4 regions of the Mesorhizobium sp. WSM4844 genome follow, and region 4 is predicted to be linked to each of the others. Evidence: riboswitches for the same ligand, from Rfam matches in the RefSeq annotation. Region 4 holds a riboswitch; each other region holds the start of a gene.
What was found. A riboswitch is a leader RNA that binds a small molecule or an ion and turns the genes downstream of it on or off. The one in region 4 is predicted to bind cobalamin.

Region 1: linked by a shared signal. The riboswitch ahead of metE (5-methyltetrahydropteroyltriglutamate--homocysteine S-methyltransferase) and the one ahead of AC0L2A_RS04245 (CbtB domain-containing protein) in region 4 are both predicted to bind cobalamin.
Region 2: linked by a shared signal. The riboswitch ahead of AC0L2A_RS34680 (ABC transporter ATP-binding protein) and the one ahead of AC0L2A_RS04245 (CbtB domain-containing protein) in region 4 are both predicted to bind cobalamin.
Region 3: linked by a shared signal. The riboswitch ahead of AC0L2A_RS07140 (aromatic ring-hydroxylating oxygenase subunit alpha) and the one ahead of AC0L2A_RS04245 (CbtB domain-containing protein) in region 4 are both predicted to bind cobalamin.

The regions. Positions count from the first base shown of each region.
Region 1 is NZ_JBVVQB010000042.1:26,814-31,637, reverse strand. Features, by position in the region: gene AC0L2A_RS26055 (serine hydroxymethyltransferase) at 1-238, shown strand, start outside; gene metK (methionine adenosyltransferase) at 293-1,468, shown strand; gene AC0L2A_RS26045 (adenosine kinase) at 1,578-2,570, shown strand; cobalamin riboswitch at 2,959-3,157, shown strand; gene metE (5-methyltetrahydropteroyltriglutamate--homocysteine S-methyltransferase) at 3,273-4,824, shown strand, end outside.
Region 2 is NZ_JBVVQB010000092.1:1,050-5,873, reverse strand. Features, by position in the region: partial or broken gene AC0L2A_RS34690 (FecCD family ABC transporter permease) at 89-1,104, opposite strand; gene AC0L2A_RS34685 (ABC transporter substrate-binding protein) at 1,134-2,081, opposite strand; gene AC0L2A_RS34680 (ABC transporter ATP-binding protein) at 2,078-2,890, opposite strand; cobalamin riboswitch at 2,978-3,181, opposite strand; gene AC0L2A_RS34675 (AraC family transcriptional regulator) at 3,446-4,279, shown strand; gene AC0L2A_RS34670 (bifunctional helix-turn-helix transcriptional regulator/GNAT family N-acetyltransferase) at 4,452-4,824, opposite strand, start outside.
Region 3 is NZ_JBVVQB010000005.1:194,469-199,292, forward strand. Features, by position in the region: gene AC0L2A_RS07135 (FAD-binding oxidoreductase) at 1-1,063, opposite strand, end outside; partial or broken gene AC0L2A_RS07140 (aromatic ring-hydroxylating oxygenase subunit alpha) at 1,087-2,334, opposite strand; cobalamin riboswitch at 2,448-2,650, opposite strand; gene AC0L2A_RS07145 (DUF680 domain-containing protein) at 3,158-3,364, shown strand; gene AC0L2A_RS07150 (DUF680 domain-containing protein) at 3,432-3,656, shown strand; gene AC0L2A_RS07155 (DUF680 domain-containing protein) at 3,731-3,967, shown strand; gene AC0L2A_RS07160 (ABC transporter ATP-binding protein) at 4,158-4,824, opposite strand, start outside.
Region 4 is NZ_JBVVQB010000003.1:110,924-115,747, reverse strand. Features, by position in the region: gene cbiB (adenosylcobinamide-phosphate synthase CbiB) at 1-435, shown strand, start outside; gene cobO (cob(I)yrinic acid a,c-diamide adenosyltransferase) at 608-1,222, opposite strand; gene cobU (bifunctional adenosylcobinamide kinase/adenosylcobinamide-phosphate guanylyltransferase) at 1,224-1,721, opposite strand; gene AC0L2A_RS04250 (CbtA family protein) at 1,744-2,508, opposite strand; gene AC0L2A_RS04245 (CbtB domain-containing protein) at 2,524-2,703, opposite strand; cobalamin riboswitch at 2,741-2,950, opposite strand; gene AC0L2A_RS04240 (heparan-alpha-glucosaminide N-acetyltransferase) at 3,252-4,244, shown strand; gene AC0L2A_RS04235 (methyltransferase family protein) at 4,241-4,747, shown strand; gene AC0L2A_RS04230 (MerR family transcriptional regulator) at 4,760-4,824, opposite strand, start outside.

The DNA of each region.
Region 1 (4,824 bases), on a different contig from region 4:
TACGAATTTCAACATGGTGCCGGGGGACCGGCGCCATCCCGCGCTCACCAGCGGCATTCGGTTAGGCACGCCAGCAGTGACGTCTGTGGGCATGCGCGAGGCGGAAATGCTGCAGATTGCCGCTTTCATCGACCTGGTTTGCCGCCAGCCCGATGATTCGGACGTCCATGCCCGCGTGCGCAGAGACGTTGCCGACTTCTGCGCTGCGTTCGACGTGCCGGGCATCTCCGACAGGTAAGACGGCCTGATCAACTGTCACATCCAATTCCAACGTTTGAAGCGAGGAAATCCCATGACCAGAAAATTCGTGTTCTCTTCCGAATCCGTCGGCGCTGGACATCCCGACAAGATGGCCGACAATATCTCAGATGGCGTGCTCGATGCGATCCTTCGCAAGGATCCCAAGGCTCGCGTTGCTTGTGAAGCGTTGGTGAAATCAGGGATGGTCGTTCTGGCTGGCGAGATCACCAGCCACGCGCAGATCGACTACAGCCAAGTTGTCCGCGATATCATCTTGGACATTGGATATGACGACGATGCGATCGGCTTTGACGGCCGGCGTTGCGCCGTGATCTTGGCCTTGACCGAGCAGTCGCCTGACATCAGCCAGGGCGTCGACGAGGGACGAGGGCAAGATCTCGAGCATGGAGCGGGGGATCAGGGCCTCATGTTCGGGTACGCGTGCAACGAGACCGAAACATTGATGCCGTTGCCAATCCAACTTGCTCACGAGTTGACAAAAAAACAGGCAGAGGTGCGCCAAACCGGACGCCTTGGCTGGCTTCGCCCGGACGTTAAATCACAGGTATCCGTCCGTTATGAGGGTTTGCGCCCGGTAGCGCTTGATACCATAGTCCTGTCGACGCAGCATGACGAGGAGGTCTCACAAGCCACGGTCCGCGAAGGCGTCATTGAGGAGATCATAAGGCCGGTCTTGCCCCACGACTTGGATACGACGGGGATAAGGTTCCTGGTCAATCCAACAGGCCGGTTCGTGGTCGGTGGGCCGCGCGGCGATTGCGGTCTCACCGGACGCAAGATCATCGTCGATTCCTACGGCGGCATGGGGCGTCACGGCGGCGGTGCCTTTTCGGGCAAGGACCCGTCGAAGGTCGATCGGTCGGCCGCCTATGCGGCGCGGTACGTCGCAAAAAACGTCGTTGCCAGCGGACTGGCGGAGGTGTGCGAGGTTCAGCTTGCTTACGCGATCGGTGTGGCCGCGCCGGTCTCTATCCTCGTCAATACATTCGGAACCGCAAAGATTGATGAAAAAAGGATCGAGCGCGCCGTCCTTGAGCTTTTCGATCTCCGGCCGAAAGGCATCATCAAGGCGCTTGATCTCTTACGGCCGATTTACCGCAAGACCGCGACATACGGACACTTCGGCCGCGAAGAGCCGGAGTTCACCTGGGAAAAGACGGACAGAGCTGACGACCTGTTGCGTGAGGCAGGACCGGCAGCTGCGTGATGCGCGGGTATTGGATGCGTCGGCATAGGGCGACCCATTCCACACTCGCCAAAAACACGCCGGCCCCGGCGTGGCGAGAAGCCGGCTCGGCTTTTTGGCGGAGACACTGATGTCGAAATATGACGTGCTTTGTATCGGTAATGCCATCGTCGACATCATCGCGCAGTGCGACGAGGCATTCCTCGAGACCAACGGCATCATCAAGGGCGCGATGAACCTCATCGACACAAGGCGCGCCGAGCTGCTCTACAGCCGCATGGGTCCGGCGATCGAGGCGTCCGGCGGCAGTGCCGGCAACACGGCGGCCGGCGTCGCCAGCTTCGGCGGCCGCGCCGCTTTCTTCGGCAAGGTCTCCAACGATGCGCTGGGCGAAATCTACGCCCACGACATCCACGCGCAGGGCGTCGCCTTCGATACCAGGCCGCTCAATGGCGAACCGCCGACGGCGCGCTCGATGATCTTCGTCACCCCTGACGGCGAGCGCTCGATGAACACCTATCTCGGCGCCTGCGTCGAGCTCGGGCCGGAGGATGTCGAGGCCGACAAGGCCTCTGGCGCCAAGGTCACCTATTTCGAAGGCTATCTGTGGGATCCGCCGCGCGCCAAGGAAGCAATCCGCCAGACGGCGATGCTGGCGCACGCGGCAGGCCGCGAAGTGTCGATGACCCTGTCGGATTCGTTCTGCGTCGATCGCTACCGAGACGAGTTCCTCGAACTGATGCGTTCGGGCACGGTCGATATCGTCTTTGCCAACAGCCACGAGATCAAGTCACTCTACCAGACATCGTCGTTTGACGAGGCGCTGGCGCAGATCCGCAAGGATTGCCGGATCGCCGCCGTGACCCGTTCGGAAAAAGGCTCCGTCATCGTGCGCGGCGACGAGACCGTCACCATCGATGCGACCAAAATCCGCGAGCTGGTCGATACGACCGGCGCCGGCGACCTCTATGCCGCCGGTTTCCTCTACGGCTACACGCAAGGGCGCAGCCTGCAGACCTGCGGCGACCTCGGTTCACTGGCGGCCGGATTGGTGATCCAGCAGATCGGCCCCAGGCCGCGGCAGAATTTGCGCCGCGAGGCTGAACAGGCGGGGCTGTTGTAGGGCGGCTTTCTGCCACGTGCTGCCCACCTTCCCGTTTGCGGGCTGTCCAGACAAGCGCGGGTAAACGGCGCGTACCCGTCCGTGAAGGATGGCGGTTTTCTCCAAATTTCTGATTTCTTGAGGCTCAGGAACGTTGTCACACTTCGGGCCAGTACTGCCGGCCGATCATGATGGCCAACACGCCCTTTTTGACGAAGGTCGTTTTGAGCCGGGATCGTACAATTGACAGATTGCCCGGCGACCAGGCACAGCCTGCGCAAACCGGAGAGGGGCGCAAATGGCTCAGCTCTACCCGCGACCTGCGACTTGGGAACACGCCGCAGGTGAACGGTTCACATAAACACATAAACATTTCTTTATACGGCATTGACAACAAAGGGAGCTGCTGCGATTGTCGGCGCGTCGTGGTTCTCCGCACGGCGTTGCCGTAGCGGAGCTAAGAGGGAAGCCGGTGCAATCCGGCGCTGCCCCCGCAACTGTAAGCGGCGAGCCAACCCACCAATGTCACTGGGGCGAACTGCCCCGGGAAGACGGGGCAGAGGCTGTGACCCGCGAGCCAGGAGACCTGCCACGGTGAACAACGTCCACGGGCGGGGTGTCTGGTGGCCGCGGCAGCTCGGCGTTCATGCCGGCCTGCTAGCGCCTTCCTTGTCCCCGCCCCAAGCATCGGGGTATGGAATGAATGTCTCCCAGCAAGTTCCCATAGCAACGCTTGGCGTGCCGCGTATCGGTCGCCGGCGAGAACTGAAATTCGCGCTCGAAAGCTACTGGTCCGGAAAATCTTCTGCCGCCAACCTTCTGGCGACGGCGAAGGCACTCCGTGCCGCCAGCTGGAGCGAGCAGCACGACCGCGGCGTGTCGAAAATCCCGTCGAACGATTTCTCACTTTATGACCATGTGCTCGACACCGCAGCAATGGTCGGCGCCGTGCCATCTCGTTACGGCTGGACGGGCGGCGAGGTCCCGCTCGACATCTATTTCGCGATGGCGCGCGGGACGCAAGGCGATACTGCGGGTTGCGGACACGCCAGTCACGGGCATGCGGTTCAGGGCCAGCGCGTAACCGCGATGGAAATGACCAAATGGTTCGACACTAACTACCACTACATCGTGCCGGAGCTGAGCGACGATCAGGCATTCGCCCTCTCGTCGACGAAACCAGTCGATCACTTTCTGGAGGCAAAAGAGCTCGGCATCCATACACGCCCGGTCATCCTTGGACCGGTCACCTTCCTCAAGCTGGCGAAGTCTCCCGGCCAGTGTTTCAATCCCATAGCGCTCCTACCGCGGCTGCTGCCCGTCTACGAGCAACTCCTGCGGAGGCTGGAGCTCTCGGGGGCCGACTGGGTGCAGATTGATGAGCCGGCGCTTGTGCTCGACCTTAGCCCGAACGAACGATCTGCCTTCGAATTCACGTACGGCCAGCTGTCGAAAGCCGCGCCCAAGTTGAAAATTATGCTGGCGACCTATTTCGGGCCGCTGGGAGACAATCTGGAGACCGCGCTTTCGCTGCGCCTGGCGGGCTTACATCTCGATCTCGTGCGCGCTCCCGAGCAGTTGGAGACGGTTGGTCGGCTCGCACCGAAGGATCTGGTGCTCTCACTTGGCTTGATCGACGGCCGCAACGTCTGGCGCGCGAACCTGGCTGCCATTCTCGACCGCATCAAGCCGATCGTTGCCGGCTGGCCGCTGGATCGCGTCGAGATTGCGCCTTCCTGCTCGATGCTTCATGTGCCGATGGACCTGCGGATGGAGACCGCGCTCGATGTGGATGTCAGTTCGTGGCTGGCATTCGCCGCCCAGAAGAGTGAAGAGCTGCTTGTGCTGGCCCAAGCCTTGTCCGAAGGCAGGGAGGCCGTAGCGGGCGCACTGAAAGCTTCTGCCAAGGCGGCCGCGGCGCGCGCAATGTCTGGAAAGGTCCATGATCCGCTCGTCCATGGGCGGGTTATCAGCATTGACGGCGCCATGAAGCAACGAAAGAGCGCATTTGCCAAGCGCTCCAGAGTCCAGGCTGACACGCTCGGCCTACCGCCGTTCCCGACGACGACGATCGGGTCCTTCCCGCAGACGCCCGAGGTGCGCAGGGCGCGCTCCGCTCATGCGAAGGGCCGGCTGAGCTATGTCGATTACCAGGCCTTCCTGAAGAAGGAGACCGAGGCGGCGGTCCGCTGGCAGGAGGAGATTGGGCTGGACGTGCTGGTACATGGCGAGTTCGAACGAAACGACATGGTCCAGCATTTCGGCGAGCAGCTGT
Region 2 (4,824 bases), on a different contig from region 4:
AGGCGGTTCGGCGCGCTGCGCCGGTCCCAGAGGTCAGTCCAAAGACTCGGCATTGTGCCAGAAGCCGGCAAGTGTGCATGGCAGCCCATCATGAACGATTGCGAATGAGCATGGTGACCACGAAGAAAGCGCCGACCGAACTGGTGATGATGCCGATCGGCAGTTCCTGCGGCGGCAGCAGCGTGCGCGCCAGAAGGTCACTTGCCAGCAGCAGCACCGCTCCGAAGAGGGCGCAGCTTGCAATCAGGCGCAGATGCAACGGCCCGGCCAGGGGCCGGGACAGATGCGGGATCATCAGCCCGAGAAACCGATGACACCTGCGACCGAGACCAGGATCGCCGTCGAGAAGGCAGCGACGAGAAACGCCGTCCTGCGCATCCGCACAACCGGCACCCCAAGACTTTCGGCAGCATTCTCGCCGGCCAGGAAGGCGTCGAGCTTGCGATGGTTCCACAGGCCATAAGCAAGAATGGTGCCCGCGCCAAGAGCAGCCAGCCCGACATTGTCCCATCGCGCCAGGCCGAGCCCGCCCATCGTCCAGAACAAAACCGAGTGGGCGGCGCGCTGGTCTCCGGCGAAGACGAGATAGTTGGTCAAGGCAATGAACATGAACGAGACGGCAAGCCCGGCCAGTATCAGCCGTTCGGGGCCTTGCCCCCTCACCCGCGAAACCAGCAAAAGCACGATGCCGGCGGCCAATATGCCGCCGGTAAAGGCGGCAACCGGCAACGTCCAGATGCCGAAACGGTCGCCAAAAATGGTGATGACGGAAACAGCACCCGCCGCCGCCCCGGAGGACAGGCCGAACAGGAACGGATCGGCGAGGTCGTTTCGGGTTACCGTCTGCAGCAGCGCGCCGATGACGCCCAGCCCGGCGCCGACACAGATCGCCATGATGGTGCGCGGCAGCCTGAGATCGACGACAATCTTGGCAACTGGGATCTTGGCGACCGGGATATTGCCGACTGAGCCGGGCACGAGGTCTCCATCCAGCCCGGCCGCATGTCCGAGCGCAGCAATCACGTCGCTCAACGCTATGACCGTCGATCCATAGGCGATCGACAGCAGAGCAAGCGCGGCGATTGCTGCCGCTCCTGCTGCCATGGCCAATTCGAAGGCCCTGTGGCGCAAGCTCAGAAGGCTTCCGGGTGCATCGCGCTGGCGATCTTGCCGATCGCCTCGATGTTGGCGGGTCCGGGGGTCAATTCGGCATAGCGCAGCGCGACGAAGCGCTCATTCCTGACCGCATCGGTCTCCTTCATTGCCGGATGGACTTTGAGGAAGTCGAGCAGTTTCCTGTAACCGCCGCCGTCCTGATAGTCGAGCAGGATCAGGAACTGCGGATTGCGGGAAGCGACCGTTTCCCAGTCCGTGTTGCCCCAACTCGTCTGCATGTCGGCCATGATGTTGTCGCCGCCGGCAGCGGCGATCATGGCGCTGGGGATCGCGAACTTGCCTGATGTGAAGGGTTTGTCTTCGCCGGAGTCGTAGAGAAACACCCGCGTCTGCTCGCGGTCGCCGACCTTTGCCGTGATATCGGCGAGTTGCGCTTTCCAGCCTGAAACGAGTTTTTTCGCCTCGGCCTCCTTGCCGAAAATCCTGCCCAGCTTTTCGATGTCGCCGTAGAGCAGGTCCATCGAGGCGGCGGGGCGGTTGTTGTCGAGATGGACGCAGCTTTCCGTCAGCACCAGCGTCTTGATGCCGTGCGGCGCCAGCGTATCTGGCGTTACCTCGCCGCCCGGCTTCATGCCGTAATACCAGCCGGCGAAGAAGAAATCGGGCTCGACCGCGACCAGGTTTTCGAGCGTCGGGTATTTCGGCGCAAGTTCCGGGATGGCGCCCTGCCCGGCCTTGAATTCCGGACCGACCTTATACCATCCGGTGATGCCGGTCAGGCCGACGATCGACGGTTGCAGCCCCAGCGCGAAGGCCATCTCGGCCATGTTCATATCCTGGATGACGGCGCGCTTCGGCGCGGCGTCGAACGTCAGCGGTGTGCCGCAGCTGTCGACTGTTACCGGGAAAGCGAAGGCGGCCTGGGCAAGCAGCAGAGAGGCAAAAGGCAATGCGAGGCGTTTCACGGGTGTTGCTCCTTGGTTAGATCAGAAGAGGCACGGTTCGGGACTTCGAACACCGTGAGTTCGCGGTCTTCGGTCGGATGGCGCAGCCGAAGCACCTCGACGCCGAAAATCTCGCGGATCAACTGCTCGGTCAGCGCCTCGCGCGGACCGGCGAGTGCCTGCAGGCGGGCCTCGTTCATCACCGCGACCCTGGTGGCAAATGGCGTGACCAGCGACAGGTCATGCAGCACCGCCACGACGGTCATGCCAAGCTGCGATACGAGTTCGAGAAGTTCGCTGCGGGCGCGCGGATCGAGATGATTGGTCGGTTCATCGAGGAACAGGATTTTCGGCTCCTGGGCGATGGCGCGCGCCAGCCGGGCGCGTTGCCGCTCACCACCCGACAGCGAGCCGATCGTGCGGCCGAGCAGCGGCAGCAGGCCAGTTCTGCGAAGCGCTTCGACGACGACGTCGCGTTGCTCGCTCCTGCGTCGCCAGCCGGCATGCGGGACCCGCCCAAGTCCGACGTAGTCGATCACGGCAAGCCGCGGATCGGGCTGATCGGTCTGGCCGACGACCGCCATGTGCAGCGCCCGCTCGGCGGCCGGAAATGTCTCCAGCCGGCGTCCGGAAAATCTCACATCTCCCCCGCTCGGACGCAGCGTGCCGCATAGCATGCGCAGCAGCGTCGTCTTGCCGGCGCCGTTGGGACCGATGATGGCGAGGCGGTCTCCCGCCGCGACCGAAAGGCTGACCGCACTGACCAGGCGCTGGCCATTCGCCGTGGCGCTCAGTTCACGCGCTTCAAGAAGAGGCTGGCAGGCGTCCAACTTACCGTCACTTTCTCAATGGCGACGGAAGGAAGCTGGACCGGCCAACAAGGCCGATGTCCACGTCTCCTCCCGGCACACCCCGTCCGGTCAACTCGTGCGATGGCAGGTCTCCTGGCTCGCGGGTCCTTGCGCCATCCTGCCTTCCCAGCCTTGCCGGCCAGTGGCATTTCGGATTTTGCTCGCCGCTTACAGTTGCGGGGGCAGCCACGGCCTCGATCCGAAGATCTCACCGTGTTCCCTTTTCACCCCTCGCCTTTCGGCTTGGGGACCATCAGTCAGCCACCCTAGTTTTCCGCCAATCCCAGCGCAATAAATTTCCGGGTTCCGGAGTGCCGAGCGAGCAATGGTCTTGTCAGAACGAGCATACCGAAATCGTAATGTAATATCATTACTACTTAAAAGACAACGCCTGCTCCCGTCAAGCCCTTCGCCCAACGCCTTCGACTTGCCGACCAGTGTCGCATTGCGCGGTGCGCAATTTCGATCAAACTGCCTCCACCAGGAAGCGATACCATGACCTGGCCAATGCGCAGTCCCACAGCAAGGAGCCATATGAACCCGACCGAGAAAGCGCTGTGGTTCGTCGAAAGCCATCTGCCGGAATCCATCTCACTCGACGATGTCGCCAACAGCAGCGGCGTGTCGCGCTTTCACGTGACGCGGGCTTTCGGTGCGGCGACCGGACGTTCGGTGATGGGCTACCTGCGTTCTCGCCGGCTGACCGAGGCGGCGCGCAGGCTCGCCGCCGGCGCACCGGACATCCTCTCGGTCGCGCTCGACGCCGGCTATGCCTCGCATGAGGCTTTCACCCGCGCCTTCCGCGACCAGTTCGGCACCACGCCGGAACTGGTGCGCGCGCAAGGCTCGCTCAAAAACCTCGATCTCGTGGAGCCGATCCTGATGGACCAGTCCTTCCTCGCCAATCTCGAGCCGCCGCGTTTCGAAACCAGCCGGCCGTTCCTCATCGCCGGTCTCGGCGAGCGCTACAGCTGCGAAACCAGCGCCGGCATCCCGATGCAGTGGCAAAGGTTCGGCCCCTATATCGGCAACATTCCAGGCGAGGTCGGCGACATCGCCTATGGCGTCTGCGTCAACGGCGACGATGCAGGCAATTTCGACTATATCGCCGGCGTCGAGGTGTCCGATTTTTCGGACCTGCCGAAGGAGTTTTCGCGCGTACGCGTGCCGGCGCAGAAATACGCCGTGTTCGCCCATCGTGACCACATCTCGACCATCCGCCGCACGGTCAACACGATCTGGAACAAATGGCTGCCGGCCTCCGGGCACAAGATTGCCGACGCGCCCGAATTCGAGCGCTACGGCCCCGAATTCGATCCGCGCAGCGGCAATGGCGGGCTGGAAATCTGGATACCGGTCGCAGGGTGAGGAAGCCTCCGCCTTGTCTTGCCTTCTCCCCTTGTGGGAGAAGGTGGCCGCGAAGCGGCCGGATGAGGGGTGTTCCAGCTTGGCACCGCCGGTGACTCCGGCCAACACCCCTCAACCGTCTCGGCGCTGCGCGCCGATCCACCGTCTCCCACAAGGGGAGAAGGGAAAGACGCTACAACTCCAGGTTCCAGTTCTGGCCGACCAGATCCTTGCCGAAGGCGTGGTGGCGCTGCTGATTGGCCAGCTTGAACCCGGCCGCCTCGTAGATGCGGCGCGCTGAGGTGAGCACGTCGTTGGTCCACAGCGTCAATTTCTTGTAGCCCTTGGCACGGGCAAAGCCGATGCATTCCTCGACCAGCCGGCTGCCGATGCCGAGACCGCGCGCCGAGGGTTCGACATAGAGCAGGCGCAGCTTCGCCACCGCGTCCGACTGGCGCACGAGAAAAACCGAGCCGACGACTTCCCCTTCCCGCTCGGCGATCCAGCTGCGTTCCCATTTCGGATCGTAGGATCTGACGAAAGCGCCGAGGATTTCGGCGACCAGC
Region 3 (4,824 bases), on a different contig from region 4:
AGCCGTCGTCGATCTCGTGATCGAGGATGCCGCCATTGTGGCTCATCTCGACCGTGCCCGAGACCTTTTTCACCTTGCAGGTTCCGCACAGGCCGAACTCGCAGGCTGCGGGGATGCGTACGCCCGAAGCGCGCGCCGTCTGCAGCACGGTCTGGCCGGCAACGCATTCGGCATCAATATCCGAAAGCGAAAAGCGGATCGGCGTTGCGGCCTCGGCAGGTACCTCGACCCCACTCTTTGCCGGCCCACCCTCTGCCGGCGAACCGAACGGGGCCGGTATTTCCTCCACCGCCGGGGCCGCAAAGCTCTCCTGATGGTAGTTGGCCATGTCGAAGCCGGCCGCCTCCAGCATCTGCCGCACGGCGCGCATGAACGGGTCGGGGCCGCAGCAGAAAATTTCGCGCTCGCGAAAATCGGGGGCCAGCAGCGGCAGCCGTATCGCGTCGATCCGGCCCATATGGCCGAACCAGCCCTCACGGCTGGACCGCTCCTCGATCATGAAGCCGAGCGTCAGGCCCGGCATGCGGCTGCCGAGCAGCTCGAGCTCCTTGCGGAAGATGATCTCCTCGGGCTTTCGCGCGCAGTTGACGAAGCCGACATCTGTCCATGGCGCGCAGTCGTTCAGCCAGCGCAGCATCGACATCATCGGCGTCACGCCTGAGCCGGCCGAAATGAACAGATACTTGGCCGCTGGATGGCTGTGCAGCGAAAAGTCGCCCGCCGGCCCATAGGCCTTCACGTGAACGCCGGGCTTCAGATTGTCGAACATCCAGCGGGTGCCGAGGCTGCCGGCCTGCGCTTTCACCGTCACCGCGATCGAGAACGGCCTCGACGGCGAGGACGACAGCGTATAGGTCCGCATCATCGGGCCCTCGGTGGTCGGCAGTTCCAGCGTCACGAACTGCCCCGGTCTGTAGCGGAACCAGGTCTGGTTGTCAGAGCGGAAGGTGAAGGTCTTCACGTCAGGCGCCTCGTCGCTGACGCCGATGACTTCCAGCACCTGGAGCCTGTCGTTCCAGGGCGCCATCTCGTCGAGATGGCGGTAGAGGCCAAGGTCCGTCATCGCATTCATCCCCTTGACCTCGTTCAGGCGACGCTGCGCAGCGCCGGCCGCCCGGCCTCGGCAAGGCGCGGCCCGATGAAGGAGGCGTACCATTCGACGAACTGGATGACGCCGCCCTCATGCAGTTCCGAATAGGGGCCGGGCTCATAGGCCGGCGACAGGATGCCGAAGGCGTTTTCCTCGACAATGCGACGGTCCTGGTCGTTGGTCTCGGTCCAGACATGGGTGAGTTCGGCGAGGTCGTAATCGACGCCTTCGACCGCGTCCTTGTGGACAAGCCATTTGGTGGTGACGGCCGTTTCCGTGGCACTGATCGGCAGCACGCGGAAGGTGACGGCATGATCGCCGAGGATATGGTTCCAACTCGTCGGATAGTGATAGAGCAGCAGCGAGCCGATACGGTCGGTCGAAACGCTGTCGGAAAGGTTCTTCTTCACCGCGCGTCTTCCCGTCATCGTGTAGCTGACGGCGTCGTGCAGCAGCGGCGCGCGGGTGGCGCGATACTGCCCGGCCGGATCGATGCGGAACTTGCTCGGCAAGCCCGCCGCCTCGCATTTCGCCCAGTGCGCGAGCATCTCTGGATCGCTGTCGGCGCCCTGCACGCCGGTCACGGTCGGCGCTTCCGGGAATGTCTTGCAGAGTTCCGGATGGTTGCCGGCGCAATGGTAGCACTCGCGGTTGTTCTCCCAGACGAGCTTCCAGTTGCCCTTCTCGACGATGGTCGATTCGAAGGCGATTTTTGCCTCGCGCAGCCGGTGCGGCAGGAGGTAAGGCTCGATCATGGCGCGCATCGGCGCGAAATCGGCCGGCTCGTTGGCCAGGCAGATAAAGATGTAGCCGCCAACGCTTTCGCAAGCCACCGGCTTCAGGCTGAACTGGCTCTTGTCGAAGCCGTCTGCCATCTGGCGAGCAAACAACAGCCGGCCGTCCAGCTCCTAGGTCCACTGGTGATAGGGGCAGACCAGCTTCGCCGCAGTGCCCTTGTCGGCATTGCAGACACGGCTGCCGCGATGCCGGCAGGAATTGTGGAAGGCATTGATCTTGCCTTGCTGGTCGCGGACCAGCACGACCGGATAGTCGCCGATCTGGGCGGTGATATAGCTGCCAGCTTTCGGCAACTCGCAATCGTGGCCGATGAACAGCCAGTCGCGATACCAGATCAGCTCCATGTCGAGCTTGAAGAAATCTGGATCGGTGTAGAAGGGCTGCTCGAGCGAATAGCCTTGCCTGCGGCCGTGCAAGAGCCTCAGCATGTCGTTGCGCGCGTCCATGTCCTGTCCTCGTGTAAGGACTGAACTGGTGGTGATGGAGGGAGGACCGTTTGCACGCCGGCGACAGGGCCGGACGTGCATCATCCACCTCTTGACCGCCCACCGCGATCAGTCGAGTCTGAAAATCTCGGGCTGGTTTCCGGGCTCTGGAGTGTCCTTGCGGACTCGTCGCGACACCTTCCCAGGCTTGTGGCCCAGTGGTCTCCCGTTGCGACTTGAACTCCACCACCGTTGCGGGGGCAGCGCCGGGTTCTGACCGGCTTCCCAATTCTCCGCTTCGTCGTCACCAAGCGGCACCTGAGATGGCGTGATCTAATCATGCCGGCCGGCTGACTGCCGGCATGAAAGCGACATCGTATCCATGCGGCGCGACACCGCCGGCGAAACCTGCAGGTTTATATCTGCAGGGCTGAAACCCCACTTTGTCGGCGGCCACTGTCGGCTGCCGTGACATAGAATCCGACCCGCGGCGGAGATCAGGAAGGTTAACAGTTTACAAAAGTGACTATTAGCCGCTTCTAAAATCGAACCGAACGGTTCGTTTCTGTTGACAATGCGTGCAACACGCTGTGAACGCAAATTCGCCAATCCGTCAAATCATGAATTGCTAATTTTGAATAAGATATTGAAAACAAACCATAAAACCATGGTAGCAGATGCCTCTGGTACAATTTCAAGGTGTAGATTCTTGGTCCACACGGAACAACTTCGTGATTGGAATCCGCCGAATGGCCTTCCCACATCGGGGCTGTCCGAACGACGCGCGCATCCTCCCAAGACACGCCGCTAGACGGACTGAAGACTAAGATACTGGAGTACTAAAATGAAAAAGATCGCTCTTGCTGCCGTCGCCGCTCTGGCCATCACCGGCAGCGCCTTTGCCGGCAGCGACCGTTATGGGTCCAACGCCGCCAACCAGCCGGCCGTCGCGGTCGACAGCTCGTATACGGCCTCTGTCCAGACGCCGGCTCACGCTGAAAAGCAGCCCGTTGGCCAGGGCGCCGACCGCAACCTTTTCGGCAACAATTAACAGCTGGTCCCAAACAGCAAAGTGGCGGTCCGCCGCTCGGGATCTGAGGAACTCAGGAGTATTTGAAATGAAGAAGCTCATTCTTGCCACCGCCGCGATTGTGGCCATCTCCGGCAGCGCTTTTGCCGGCAGCGACAACTTTGGATCGAACGGCGCCAACCAGCCGGCCGCTGCGGTCGACAGCAACTCGTACACGGCTTCGATTCGGAATTCGGCTTCGGCGCAGAATCCGGTTCCGGCTGACGAGAAACCCGTCAACGGCAGCGACCGTAACCTGTTCGGCAACAACTAACAGTTCGTTCCAACAGCGGCGGCGGCATTTGCCCGCCGGGCTGGCGGAACCAAGAAAATCCAGGAGTTTTGAAAATGAAGAAGATCGTTCTTACCGCCGCCGCGCTTTTGATTGCTGCGGGCGGCGCTTTTGCCGGTAGCGACAACTTTGGCAGAACCGACATCAACAAGCAGGCGACCATCAACGTCGACAACACGCAGACTTCTTCGGTACGCAATACCGGCTCGCCGGTCTACAAGCTGCTCAACTCGTCGGGCGACGTACAGAAGTCCGCCCCGCAGGGCAGCGACCGGAACCTGTTCGGCCGCTAGCGCATCGGCCCGAAAATCGGTTCCGATTTTCGGAAAGCACGATGCGCAGGGTTAAAGTGTTGGAGCGTACCTTTGTGCGTCCACTTGGACGCACGTCGCTCTAACAGCGACCGGAACGCACAAGAGTGGCGGCTTTGCCCGCCGCTCTCGTTTTTGGGTCACCAAACATCCATCAGTTCGGCTGCTGCTCTCAGGCTGCCTTTGCTTCCGCTTTGTGGAGCGTGAATGAATGTCCGTCGGCATCGAAAATATGCAGGTCGCCGGCATCGGCATTCAACCGCAGCGCAGCGCCGCGCTTGACCCCGACATTGCCTGGCAACTTGGTGACCAGCGGCAGGTCGGCGCGGCCGATGTCGACATAGACGAGCTGGACCTCGCCGAGTTGCTCGACATAATCCACCGTTCCCTCGAAAAGATAATCCGCACCGGTGGCGATCGTCAGATCTTCCGGCCGCACGCCGAAGCTCACCGAAGCGCCCTTCACCGACGCCGGCGTGGCGATCGGCACCGTCGCCTTGCGCCCGCCGACATGACTGACGATGGTCGGGTCGCCTGATTTGTCGATCGTCGCCGGCAGGATGTTCATGGCCGGCGAGCCGATGAACTGGGCGACGAACAGATTGCCGGGTCTCTTGTAGAGCTCCATCGGCGTGCCGACCTGCTCGATATGGCCCTCCTTGAGCACCACGATGCGGTCGGCCAGCGTCATCGCCTCGACCTGGTCGTGGGTGACGTAGATCATCGTTGTAGCAGGCATCGATTCCTTGAGCTTCGCGATCTCGATGCGGGTGGCGACGCGCAGCGCCGCGTCGAGGTTCGACAGCGGCTCGTCGAACAGGAAGACCTTGGGGTTGCGC
Region 4 (4,824 bases):
GCCAACACCGCCGATTCGATGATCGGCCACCGCACGCCGCGCCATGAGGCTTTCGGCCGGGCGGCGGCGCGCTTCGACGATCTGATCAACCTGCCGGCGTCGCGGCTGACCGCGCTGCTCATAGTGCTGGCCGCCTTCCTCGTCAAAGACGCCGATGCCGGCAACGCCTGGCGCACCGTGCAGCGCGACGCGAAAAAGCACCGCTCGCCGAATGCCGGCTGGCCGGAGGCCGCGATGGCCGGCGCGCTCGGCCTGGCGCTGGCCGGGCCGCGCTCCTACGACGGCGTCATGGTCGACGACGCGTTCATGGGTGAAGGCGGCCGCCGCGATGTCGAGAGCGTGGACATCAGACGAGCGCTAAGACTCTATCAGCTTGCCGACTTTCTGCTGATGGGACTGTTCGGCTTGCTGTCGGTGATCGTCATCGTTGCGTGACTGCGGCCTCCCCTTCTCCCCTTGTGGGAGAAGGTGGCCGCGAAGCGGCCGGATGAGGGGTGTTCCAGCTGGTACCGACGGCGCTCCGTCCAGCACCCCTCAACCGTCTTGGCGCTACGCGCCAATCCACCTTCTCCCACAAGGGGAGAAGGAAGAAGAGGCGAACGAAACCTCAAAACTCTATGCCTTGCTGCGCTTTCACGCCGGCGGAAAAGTGATGCTTGGTTACGCCCATCTCGGTGACCAGATCGGCGGCATCGACCAGCGCCGGCTTGGCGTTGCGGCCGGTGACGACGATATGCAGGTTTTCGCGGCGGCCCTTCAGCGCCGCCACCACCGTGTCGAGATCGAGATAGTCATAGCGCAGCGCGATGTTCAATTCGTCGAGTACCAGCAGGCTGATCGATGGATCGGCCATCAGCTCGAGCACCTTGGCCCAGGCAGCCTCGGCGGCGGCGATGTCGCGCTTCAAATCCTGCGTTTCCCAGGTAAACCCCTCGCCCATCGTGTGCCAGACGACCCGGTCGCCGAAAGCGGCAAAGGCGTCCTTCTCGCCGGTATGCCATTTGCCCTTGATGAACTGGACGACGCCGACACGCCTGCCGTAGCCGAGCATCCTCAGCGCCAGCCCGAAGGCGGCAGTGGTCTTGCCCTTGCCGGGCCCGGTGTTGACGATCAGCAGTCCCTTCTCGACCGTCTTGGCCGCGACCTCGGCGTCCTGCACCGCCTTGCGCTTGGCCATCTTGGCGCGGTGGCGTTCCTCGTCCCTGTCGTCGATCTCGGTCATATCACTTCACCTTGAGCGGCAGTCCCGCCACCATCAGCAGCACCGTGCCGGCGACGGCGGCGACCTGCTGGTTGAGCCGGCCGGCGGCATCGCGAAACCGGCGGGCAAGCGCGTTGTCGGGCACGATGCCCTGCCCGACCTCGTTGGAAACCACGAACCACGGCCCGCGCGGCCGCGACAGCACATCCGCAAGCCCTCGGCATTCGGCCTCAATGTCGCGTTCGGCCAGCATGTGGTTGGACAGCCACAGCGTCAGGCAGTCGATCAGGACGGGCCGCCCGTCAGGCAGCGCCTCGATCGCGCCGACGAGATCGAGCGGCGCATCGACGGTCGTCCAACCGTCGCCGCGCCGTGCTCGGTGTAGCGCGACGCGTTCGCGCATCTCGTCGTCATAGGCTTGCGCCGTGGCGATATAGGTCCACGGCGCCGGACAGTCCGTCACCAGGCTTTCGGCATGCGCGCTCTTGCCCGAGCGTGCACCGCCGACGACCAGGGTCAGCTTGCTGCCTGGAGCAGCGCGATCAGGCAAGGCTGTCGCGCAGGCCGGTTGCGGCGCCGGTCAAGCGGCCGCGCACCAAGCCGACGACAGCGCCGAGCACCAGCCAGAACACCAGATTGGTCAGCGTCACCGCCACCACGAACTGGTGGTGCAGGCCTTCCGGGATCGGCGATTCGAAACTGTCGGGCTGCGGCGCGCCGACGATATGCGGCGCCACGATCAACGCCACCGCAATCACCGCCAGCGGCAATGACTTGCGAAAGGCGAGCAGGCCGAGACCGGCCGCGGTCGCCACCACCGTCGCCGTCCACCAGATCTGGCGCTGGGCGAGATCGGCCGCCGGCATCGCCGGCAGTTCGGGCGGCAGGCCAAGGTTCGGGGCCAGCGTGAACACGGCAAAGCTGGCAAGGCCCCAGAACAGGCCCTGTCGCCAATTGCCGATGCCGCCGGCGAATTCCGAAGCGGCGACCAGGATCAGCGCAAAACCGATGCCGGTGACGACGTTGGCAACGACGTTGAAGGCGAAGCGCTCGAAGCCATCGGCCGGAGCCCAGCCTTCCTCTTCCGCGGTGGCTGCTTCAGCCGGCACGGCGCTGCTCATGGCATTACTGCCTGCTGCGGCCGGCGACAAACCATGGTCATGCGTGTGACCACCGCCGGCCTGTTCGTAGACTTCCGCCTTGAGGATGAGTGGCACCGTGGCGTAGGCCTGCATGCAGGCGAGAACGACGCCGGCCACTAGCCCTGCGATCGCCGCGATGAACACGACGTTGCGAAACAGTGTCATGGTGTCAGCCCCTCGTCAGTGGCAGGGAAAGCCCATCGAATGGCGATAGTCGTGGGCGGCATTGTGGACCGCATCGATATGCGAGAAGCCGACAAAACCCATGACGAAAACGCCGAGAAATGCAGCAAGCGCCAACTGCACGAAGCGCGACTGCGAGGAGACGGAAGCGCCGAGCGAGACGGAAGCGGTATTCATGTCTTGTCCTTTCGCCCTCCACCCGAGGGCATAGAAGTCAGTTCTCCTGTCGCCGGCAGGTCTCCTGGCTCGCGGATCAGCGCCCTTCCCCACCTTCCCGAAGAAGCTCTTCCCGAAGAAAATCTTCAGTGGCATATGGAGAGGACTACCGCACACAGTTGCGGGGGCAGCCACGGCATCGGGCGAATTTTGCCCCTACCGCATTCCCTCTTGGTTCCAAAACGGAACCGACGACGGCTGCGACTATAGGCAGAATCGCCGCGCCCGGCAAACCAAATTCCGCCAGCTAGCAGCGCGAATGCGCCGTCTCTCGTGGGCTCTTCCTTCTCCCATTGTGGGAGAAGGTGGCCTCGCGAAGCGAGGTCGGATGAGGGGTGTTCCAGCTTGGCACCAACAGCGCTCCGGCCAGCACCCCTCTTCCGTCTTGGCGCTGCGCGCCAATCCACCTTCTCCCACAAGGGGAGAAGGAAGAAGGGCGGCGCCTGTCTTCTTTTGTCCGGGGCAACCATGATAGTCGTCTTGCAGCACTGAATCAGAATTGCGAGACCATGACCATTCCTACGCCGGCCGTTCAGGACCGATCCAGGCGCATCATCGCCATCGACGTCGCCCGCGGCTTCGCTTTGCTTGCCATGGCGAGCTACCATTTCACCTGGGATCTCGAATTCTTCGGCTACACCGATCCCGGCCTGACTGCCTTTGGCTGGTGGAAATTCTACGCGCGCTGCATCGCTTCGACCTTCCTGTTCCTGGTCGGCGTCAGCCTGTTCCTCGCCCATGGCAAGCAAATCCGCTGGAACGGCTTCTGGAAACGCTTCGCCATGGTCGGCGGGGCGGCGCTCGCCATATCGGCCGCCACCAGGCTTGCCACACCCGACAGTTTCATCTTCTTCGGCATCCTGCACGAGATCGCGCTCGCCAGCCTGCTCGGCCTGGCGTTTCTGCGGCTGCCGGCGCTGCTGACGCTGGTTGTCGCAGCTTTCGTCATCACCGCGCCGCTCTACCTCAGGTCCGAGATCTTCGATCATCCGGCCCTGTGGTGGGTCGGCCTGTCGGCAACCAACCCGCGCTCCAACGATTATGTCCCGCTGTTTCCATGGTTCGGCGCTGTGCTTGCCGGCATCGCAGCGGCAAAGCTTGCCTTCGCCTCCGGCATGCTGACGCGGCTGGCGGGCCTGACGCCCGGCCGCTGGACTAATCCGCTGGTCTTTATCGGCCGGCACAGCCTCGCCTTCTATCTGATCCACCAGCCGGTGCTGATCGGCTCGGTCTGGCTGATTTCGCAAGTCATGCCGGCAACGGTCGAAACCAGGCAGGTCACCTTCCTGAAAGAGTGCCAGGCATCGTGCGAGCAATCGCGCGACACGGAGTTCTGCAGCAGCTATTGTGTCTGCATGCTCGATACGCTCGAGGGCGAGGCCACGCTTGATCGGCTCTACCGAAACGACCAGGCTGCGGAATGGAAGGCGCATCTCGACGAGCTCGCCGGCGCCTGCACTGCCAAGGCCGACGGCACTTTGATGGAGGGAGGAGCACAATGACCGACCATCAGCAGAAACCGGGCCAACAGAAACCGGGACAGCAAAAACCGGGGTTTATACCGTGGCCGCCGCTGATCTATGTCGCGGCCATCGCCGTCAGCATCGCGCTTGGCTTGCTTTATCCGCTGCCATGGATCGGCGGCCTTTTGGGCGACATCCTGTTCGCGGCCGGCTGGGTGGCATTGTTCGGCGTCGTCGCACTCTGGTTCACGGCGATCCGCATCATGATCCGGGCAAAGACGACGCTCCACCCGAACGCCGTGCCGGACCATCTGGTTACATCGGGCCCCTTCGCCGTCAGCCGCAATCCGATCTATCTGGCCAACACGCTGCTGATGATCGGCGTCGCCCTTATCTCGGGGAACGTATGGTTCCTGCCGCTGGCGATCATCGCCGCCTTCGCAACGCAGAAAATGGCGATCGAGGGCGAGGAAAAGGTTCTGGCAACGAAATTCGGCAAGAAATACCGGGATTACGCAAAAAGGGTGCGGCGCTGGATTTGAGGCGGCAACCGATCAGGTGTTGACGCCGAGTTCCACCAGCCGCTCGACGCACGACTCTTCGGCCTGGTCGAGTTCGG